One region of the Thermobispora bispora DSM 43833 genome, then DNA from elsewhere that is predicted to be linked to it. Evidence: riboswitches for the same ligand, from Rfam matches in the RefSeq annotation. Region 1 holds a riboswitch; the other holds the start of a gene.
The links. Region 1 has a riboswitch for cobalamin ahead of TBIS_RS06165 (ABC transporter substrate-binding protein). Riboswitches for the same ligand answer to the same signal wherever they lie in the genome.
Positions count from the first base shown of each region.

Region 2: it holds a riboswitch for cobalamin, as region 1 does, so the genes downstream of both, cobN (cobaltochelatase subunit CobN) here and TBIS_RS06165 (ABC transporter substrate-binding protein) in region 1, are expected to answer to the same signal.

Region 1 is NC_014165.1:1,394,530-1,398,733, reverse strand. Features, by position in the region: gene TBIS_RS06175 (ABC transporter ATP-binding protein) at 1-50, opposite strand, end outside; gene TBIS_RS06170 (FecCD family ABC transporter permease) at 47-1,066, opposite strand; gene TBIS_RS06165 (ABC transporter substrate-binding protein) at 1,075-2,013, opposite strand; adenosylcobalamin (AdoCbl) riboswitch at 2,057-2,204, opposite strand; gene TBIS_RS06160 (DUF397 domain-containing protein) at 2,702-2,935, opposite strand; gene TBIS_RS06155 (helix-turn-helix domain-containing protein) at 2,944-3,771, opposite strand; gene TBIS_RS19745 (ATP-binding protein) at 3,970-4,204, shown strand, end outside.
Region 2 is NC_014165.1:2,916,855-2,921,058, reverse strand. Features, by position in the region: gene cobN (cobaltochelatase subunit CobN) at 1-2,271, opposite strand, end outside; cobalamin riboswitch at 2,329-2,450, opposite strand; gene TBIS_RS12355 (nitrate/sulfite reductase) at 2,509-3,612, shown strand; gene TBIS_RS12350 (precorrin-8X methylmutase) at 3,609-4,204, shown strand, end outside.

The sequences.
Region 1 (4,204 bases):
ACCTCCACCCCGGCCGGCCCGGTGAGGACCGGTGGTGCGGCCGTGCTCATACGCCCTCCCGCTTGGTCGCCCGGAGGACGGCGATGAAGAACGGCGCGCCGACGAACGCGGTGACCACGCCGATCGGCAGCTCGGCCGGGGCGAGCGCGAGCCGCGCCACCAGGTCGGCGAGGACGAGGAAGGCCGCGCCGCCGAGCAGCGAGAGCGGGAGCACGGTCCGGTACGACCAGCCGGCGAGGCGGCGCACCGCGTGCGGGACCACGGTCCCGACGAACCCGATGAGCCCGCTCACCGCGACGGCCGACGCGGTCGCGAGCGACGCGGCGAGCAGCACGGCCACGCGGGTGCGCCCGGCGTGCAGGCCGAGGCTGGTGGCCTCCTCGTCGCCGACGGAGAGCACGTCCAGGAGCCGCCCGTGCAGCAGGAGCACCGCGCTGGAGAGCACGGCGTACGGCGCGATCATCCGGAGCTGGTCCCAGCCGCCGCCGACGCCCCCGAGGATCCAGGCGTAGATCCGCTGGAGCTCGTCCACCTTGAGCTGCTGCACGAACGCCTGGAGCGCGGTGAGGAACGAGGAGACGGCCACGCCGGCGAGGATGAGGGTGGCCGTGCCGCCGCCCCGCCCCGCCGTACGGCCGAGCGTGTAGCTGAGGAGCACCCCGCCGACCGCGCCGGCGAAGGCCGCCGCCGGGACGGTGAGCCCGCCGCCGCGGGTGAACACCACGGCGAGGGTCACGGTGAGCCCCGCCCCGGCGGCCGCGCCGAGCAGGTACGGGTCGGCGAGGGGGTTGCGGAACACCCCCTGGTAGCCGGCGCCGGCGATGGCGAGCAGCCCGCCGACCATGGCGACGAGCAGCACCCGGGGCACCCTGAGCTCGAAGAGCAGCCCCTGCTCGACCGGGGTCAGGCCCGAGTCGACCGTGACGAACGGCAGCAGGTCGAGCAGGGCGAGCGCGATGCCCCGGGGCGGGATGCCGGCCGCCCCGGCCGTCACGCCCAGGGCGAGGCTGGCGACCAGGGCGGCCGAGACGAGCAGGAGCGGCCGGCTCCGCGACCGCGTCGTCATGGGCGGCCTCAGCCCGCGGCCTTCTGCACGGCCTCGCTCACGGCCCGGGCGAACTCCACCACCCGGGGACCCCAGCGCGAGGCGATGTCGTCATCGAGCTGGAAGACCCGCTTGTTCTTGATCGCGGAGAGCTTCGCCCAGCCGGGCCGCTTGGCGAGGGTCTCGGCGCTCTCGCCGCAGCACTTCACATCGGCGAGGAAGATCAGATCGGGGTCGGCCTCGGCGATGAACTCGGTGGACAGCCGCGGGTATCCGCCGGCCGCGTCGGGCGCCTTGTCGGCGATGTTCTCGAGCCCGAACATCGCGTAGATCTGCCCGAGGAACGTGTTCGACGTGATGGAGTAGGGCGTGTTGTCGAGCTCGTGGTAGTAGGTCAGGCCTGTGCCCTTGGGGGCCTTGGCGACCAGCTCGTCGATCCGCCGCTTGATGTCCGCCGCGACCTCGGCGGCCTTGGCGCCGTTCCCGGTCGCCGCGCCGAGGTCCATGATCTGGTCGTAGGTGTCGTCGAGCCGGTTGGCCGCGGGCTCCACGAGCACGGGGACGCCGACCTTGGTGAGGCCGTCGACCACGCCGTTGGCGTCGGTGGACGTCACGACCAGGTCTGGCTTGTAGGAGATGATCGCCTCGACGTTGGGCTTGAAGCCGGACAGGGACGTCCGGGGCGCCTCGGGCGGGTAGTCGGACTGCTCGTCCACGGCGACGACCTGGTCTCCCGCCCCGATGGCGAAGAGGATCTCCGTGGCGGTCGGGGAGAGCGAGACGATGCGCTCAGGCCGCCCGGCGATGGTCACCTGCCCGTTGCCGGCCTGAACGGTGACGGGGAAGGAACCTGCGGCTGAGCCGCTCGGAGTGGGGGTTTCGGGGGCGTTGCCCGCCGGCCGACCGCATCCGGCCAGGCCGAGGATCGCCAGCAGCACGCCCGCGATGGCCACGCGTACCGGCCTCACGAACTGGTCCTCCTGGGTCCGGGGGAAACGAGGACCCGCGAAAATCGACGGGTCACCCTTTTCCGCGAGGGTCTTGCCACGTCGACGCGGCGTGCAGGCGACCTGGCTCGTCCCCGGAGGGGGCATCACAGTTGCGGGACAGCGCCGGATTCCCACCGGACTTCGCTGCACGACGCGTTCCGGAGGCAACAGTACCAACCGGACGTACGCCGCGTCTTACCGGGCGTCCCGCCTTACGGGCCGGTGCGTCAGCCGGGGCGGGGCCGCGTTATGGGGATCCCTGCCCGGCCTGGCCGGTGCGCCCCGGGTCCTCGGGTACGCGGAACCGTGGTGCGGGCAGGTGGGATCCGATGCCGTGGAACGGGGATCGCGCCCACCGGTGCGGCCGGTGCCCGGCCGGGCCGGTCACCCGGGATCCCGTGCGCGATCAGGGCGGGTTCGTCGTCCGGATCGGCTACGGATCGGGAGGTGCGGAACGCCGTGGCCGGCCGGTCACTCGGCCACCGGGAGCGACGAGAACCGTGGAGAGGACACCTCCGGCGACCGGGCACGCGCATCGCGTGATCCGGTATCACGGGCCCCGAGGCGCGTGGGCGGGTCACCCGTGCCGGATCGGTGGCACACCACCCGGATCCGCCGGCTGCGAAGAGTGCGCGCCGGGTGCACGCGGCGTGCGTGCACGGGAAGGCTAGACCAGCAGGCTGTCGAACTGGCCGTCCTTGACCCCGAGCACGAGGGCGCGGATCTCCTCCTTCGTGTAGATCAGGGCCGGCCCGTCGGGGTCGCGCGAGTTCCGGACCGCCACGCTGCCGTCCGGCAGCTCGGCGAGCTCCACGCAGTTGCCCTGGGAGTTGCTGTAGGCGCTCTTCCGCCAGGTGACCCCCTTGAGGTCCTTGGCGGGCATACCGTTGTACGGCTTCATATCCGATCTCACTTGTCCAGGTCTTTGAGGTGCTGTTGGAGCCGCTCCACGGTGCCCCGCGGCGTGGCGCTCGCCACGCACAGTTGCTCCATCGCCCGCAGGTACGGGTCGACCTCCTCGGGCTTGTCCAGGTACAGGGCACCCCAGAGCTGTTCGACGTAGACGACGTCGGAGAGCTCGCGCTCCGGGAAGCGGAGGATGGTGAACGCGCCGCCCTCGGCCGTGTGCATCCCGTACTCGAAGGGCATCACCTGCAGGGTGATGTTGGGGAGCGCCGACACGTCGAGCAGGTGCTGGATCTGCTCGCGCATGACCTCCCGCCCTCCGATCCGCCTCATGAGCGCGGCCTCGTCGATGACGGCCCAGAGCCTCGGACCGTCGGGGCGCGTGAACCGCTCTTGCCGCTGCAATCGCATATGCACGCGCCGCTCGATCTCGTCGTCCGAAGCCTCCGGATTGCCGAGTTTGTACACCGTCCGGGCGTATTCGGCGGTCTGGAGCAGCCCGGGAATGAACTGCACCTCGTAGGTGCGGATCAGGCTCGCGGCCTCTTCTAAGCCGACATATGTGACAAACCAGTCCGGCAGCACATCGTTGTATTTGTGCCACCAGCCAGGCGCGTTCGCCTCCCGGACCATCTCCAGCAGACTGCGCCGTTCGGCGCCGTCGTGCACGCCGTAGAGGGTGAGCAGGTCTTCGACGTCACGCGTCTTGAACCCGACCCGGCCGAGCTCCATCCGGCTGATCTTGGACTCCGAGGCCCGTATGTGGAACCCGGCCTGCTCACGGGAGAGTCCGCGTGCTTCGCGCAGCCTCCGCAGGCTGGCCCCGAGCATGATGCGCCGAACGGTGGAAACGGAACCGGGCGGATCTATCGACACGTCCTTTTCCTCCGTTTATTGGACTGGCTTCAAGTCTGTCAAAGATCGCCCCCTTCGATCCAGGATGTTGGGAAGTAAGGTAGCGCTTCCCGCGGTCTCTTGCACGTGCATCCGCTCTTGCAGTCGCACGTTCGCATCGACCATGATGATCTCGTGCAGCCCGCGAACGTGACCCGTGGCCATGCGCGATCGCCGCTGCTCGACTGGTGGCCACCGATCGTCTGGTGGCCGGAGCCGGCCCGAGACCTGATCGAGCCCGGGTCACCGCCGGTCAGCGCCACCCTGGTCCTCTCCCCGATCGCCGAATCCGTCTGGTCCGCGCGGAACTTCGCGCTCGGCGCCCTCGCCGGCTGGGACATGACCGGGCTGGCCGACGGCATGGGGCTGG
Region 2 (4,204 bases), 1.5 Mb from region 1:
GGCGAAGGCGAGAATCCTGGCCACGGTCTCCCGGCGGTCGGCGTCGGCGTCCGGCAGCAGCGCCGCGGCGACCTGGGGCGCGGCGGCCGCGTCCCAGCCGCGCTCCTCCATCGCCTCGACCAGGGCGCGGGCGGTCGCCTCGGCCGCGTCCACCTCGGCCCGGCCCGCCGTACCGTCCTCGGCGAGGCCGAGCGCCTCGCGCAGGCCGGGCAGCGCGCGGCGGCCCGCCCACATCTGGCGGGCGCGCAGGATCGCGAGCACGAGGTTCACCCGGTCGGCGCCCTCCGGGGCCCGGCCGAGCACGTGCAGGCCGTCCCGGATCTGCGCGTCCTTCACCTCGCACAGCCAGCCGTCGACCTGCAGCAGGAACTCGTCGAACTCGGCGTCGTGCGGCCGGTCCGCCACCCCGAGGTCGTGGTCGAGCCGGGCCGCCCGGATCAGCGTCCAGATCTGCGCGCGGACCGCGGGCAGCTTCGCCGGGTCCAGCGCGGCGACCGTGGCGTGCTCGTCGAGCAGCTGCTCCAGCCGGGCGATGTCGCCGTAGGTCTCGGCGCGGGCCATCGGCGGCACGAGGTGGTCGACGAGCACCGCGTGCGCCCGCCGCTTCGCCTGGGTGCCCTCGCCGGGGTCGTTGACGAGGAACGGGTAGATCAGCGGCAGGTCGCCGAGTGCGGCGTCGGGGGCGCACGAGGCGGAGAGCGCGGCCGACTTGCCCGGCAGCCACTCGAGGTTGCCGTGCTTGCCCAGGTGCACGATCGCGTGCGCGCCGAACTCGTCGGCGATCCACCGGTACGCGGCGAGGTAGTGGTGGCTCGGCGGCAGCTCGGGGTCGTGGTAGATCGCGATCGGGTTCTCGCCGAAGCCGCGCGGCGGCTGCACCATCACCACGACGTTCCCGGCGCGCAGCGCGGCGAGCACGATGTCGCCCTCGTGCACGAACAGCTCGCCCGGCGGCGGCCCCCAGTGCCGCTCGACCGCCTCGCGCAGGTCGGCGGGGAGGGTGGCGAACCAGCGGGCGTAGGCCGCGCCGGAGATCCGCACCGGGTTGCCCGCGAGGTGCTCCTCGGTGAGCCAGTCCGGGTCCTGGCCGCCCGCGGCGATCAGCGCGTGCATGAGCGCGTCCCCGTCCTGCTCGGCCACCCCGGGGAGGCCGTCGCCGAGGTCGTAGCCCGCCGCGGCGAGGGCGGCGAGCAGCCGTACCGCGCTCGCCGGGGTGTCGAGGCCGACCGCGTTGCCGAGCCGGGCGTGCTTGGTCGGGTAGGCCGACAGCATCACCACGACCCGCCGCTCCGCGGGCGGGGTACGACGGAGCAGGCCGTGCCGTACCGCGATGCCCGCCACCCGGGCGGCGCGCTCCGGGTCGGGCACGTAGCGCGGCAGGCCGTCGGCGTCGAACTCCTTGAACGAGAACGGCACCGTGATGATCCGCCCGTCGAACTCGGGGATCGCCACCTGCGCGGCCGCGTCGAGCGGGGAGAGGCCGTCGTCGCTCTCCTCCCAGGCGCGGCGGCTCGTGGTGAGGCACAGCGCCTGCAGGATCGGCACGTTAAGCTCGGCGAGCGCGCCGACGTCCCAGGCCTCGTCGTCGCCACCCGCCCCCGCCAGCGCGGGCCGGGTGCCGCCCGCGGCGAGCACGGTCACCACGAGCACGTCGGCCGCGCGCAGCGCCTCGATCAGGCCGGGCTCGGCGGCCCGCAGCGACGAGCAGTACACCGGCAGCGGCCGCCCGCCCGCCTCCTCGATCGCCCGACACAGCGCCTCGACGAACGCGGTGTTCCCGGCCACGTGGTGGGCCCGGTAGTAGAGCACCCCGACCACCGGGCCGTCGACGTCGCGGGCCTCGCGCTCGAGCACGCCCCAGGCGGGGGTGGGCTGCGGGGGCGCGAAGCCGTACCCGGTGAGCAGGAGCGTGTCGCACAGGAACGCGTGCAGCTCGGCGAGGTTGGCCGGCCCGCCGTAGGCGAGGTACGCGTGCGCCTCGGCGCACACCCCGCCGCTCACCGTGGACAGCTCCATCAGCTCCGCGTCGGGCACCTGCTCGCCGCCGAGCACCACCACCGGCCGCGGCCCGGCGAGCAGCGCATCGAGGCCCTCCTCCCAGGCCCGCCGACCGCCGAGCAGGCGTACGACGACGAGGTCGGTGCCGTCGAGCAGGTCGGGCAGATCGTCCACGGAGAGCCGTGCGGGGTTGCCGAGCCGGTAGGGCTTGCCGCTCGCCCGGGCGCTGAGCAGATCCGTGTCCGACGTGGACAGCAGCAGAACAACGGGCACGCCGCAATACCTCCCTCGGGGTCCTCGCCCCGTGTCGCGGGGTGTCACGACGGCCGGAGTCTCCTGGCTCCCGGATCGACGCTCGCCCCGGCCTTCCCACCCGGACGGGCAGTGGCCATCGCTGGGGTTCGCTCCCCGGTGACAGTGGCGGGACCGCGCCGGATTCGCACCGGCTTCCTCCGTACCGCCGCCTGCCCTTAGCCTACGACGGCAAGATCCGGCGTTACCATCCATCTCGTGCCCAAGCCCGACGCTCCCGGACGAACCCGCCCCGACGCCTGTCCGGGGGCGCTGCAGGTGCACGAGGCCGCCGACGGGCCGCTCGCCCGGGTCCGGCTGCCCGGCGGCCTGATCCGGGCCGACCAGCTGCGGGTGCTCGCCGACTGCGCGGCGACCCTCGGCAACGGCGTCATCGAGCTCACCTCGCGCGGGAACGTGCAGGTCCGCGGCCTGTCCGGGACGGTCCCGGGCGGGGGATCGGCGGCCGAGGCGTTCGCCGCGCGCATCGCCGCCGCGGGCCTGCTGCCGTCGGCCACGCACGAGCGGGTGCGCAACATCGTGGCCTCCCCGTTCGGGGAGGCGGACCTGGTGGACGCGCTCGACCGCGAGCTGTGCGCGCGCCCGGGGCTGGCCCGGCTGCCCGGGCGGTTCCTGTTCTCGATCGGGGATCTGGGGCTGGATGCGGACGTCACCTACGCCGCGGGCCGGTTGCTGCTCGCCGGGCGGGACGCCGGGCTGGCGGTGCCGCCGGAGCGGGCCGTGCCGACGATGCTCGACGCGGCCGAGGCGTTCCTGCGGCTGCGGACCACGGAGTGGCGGATCGCCGAGCTCGCCGACGGCCCGGCGCGGATCGCCGCCGCGCTCGGCGGCACGGCCGGGGAGGTACGGCAGGCACCGCCGCAGCCGCGCGAGCCGGGCGTGGTGGCGCAGCCGTCGGGCGGGCTCGCCGTACAGGCCCTCGTGCCGCTGGGGCGGCTCACCCCGGAGCAGGCGCACGCGATCGCCGGCCTCGCCGCCGAGGTGCGGTTCACGCCGTGGCGCACGGTCGTGGTCCGCGACGTGGCCGACCCGGAGGCGGTACGGCACGGCCTCGTGGCGGCCGGGCTCGTCACCGACCCGCGGTCGCCGTGGGTGGGGGTGACCGCGTGCACCGGGCTGCCCGGCTGCGCCCGGGCGCTCGCCGACGTGCGCGCGGACGCGGCCGCGTGGGTGCGCGCCCGGACGGCGCCCGCCGAGGTGCCGGTGCACTGGTCCGGGTGTGAGCGCCGCTGCGGGCTGCCGCGCGGCCGGGTGCGGCAGATGGTGGCGACCGCCACCGGTTACCGGGAGGAGGGGCCGTGACCGGGTACGCCGGGCCGCCGTTCGACTACATCAGGGACGGCGCCGAGATCTACCGGCGGTCGTTCGCCACCATCCGGGCCGAGGTGGACCTGGACGGCCTGCCACCCGAGGTGGCCCAGGTCGCGGTGCGGATGATCCACGCGTGCGGGATGACCGACCTCGTCCGGGACCTGGCCTGGTCGCCGCAGGTGGTGACCCGGGCGCGGGCCGCGCTGCGGGCGGGCGCGCCGGTGCTGTGCGACGCCGAGATGGTCGCCTCCGGCATCACCCGGCGGCGGCTGCCCGCGGGCAACGAGGTGGTCTGCACGCTCAACGACCCGCGGGTGCCCGAGCTCGCCGAGCGCCTCGGCACCACCCGGAGCGCGGCCGCGCTGGAGCTGTGGCGGGACCGGCTGGCGGGCTCGGTGGTCGCGATCGGCAACGCGCCGACCGCGCTGTTCCGGCTGCTCGAGCTGGTGGCCGAAGGAGCGGGCCGGCCAGCGGCGGTGCTCGGCATCCCGGTGGGCTTCGTCGGCGCGGCCGAGTCGAAGCTTGCCCTCGTCCATAGTGGCCTCGACTACCTGGTGGTGCACGGCCGCCGCGGTGGCAGCGC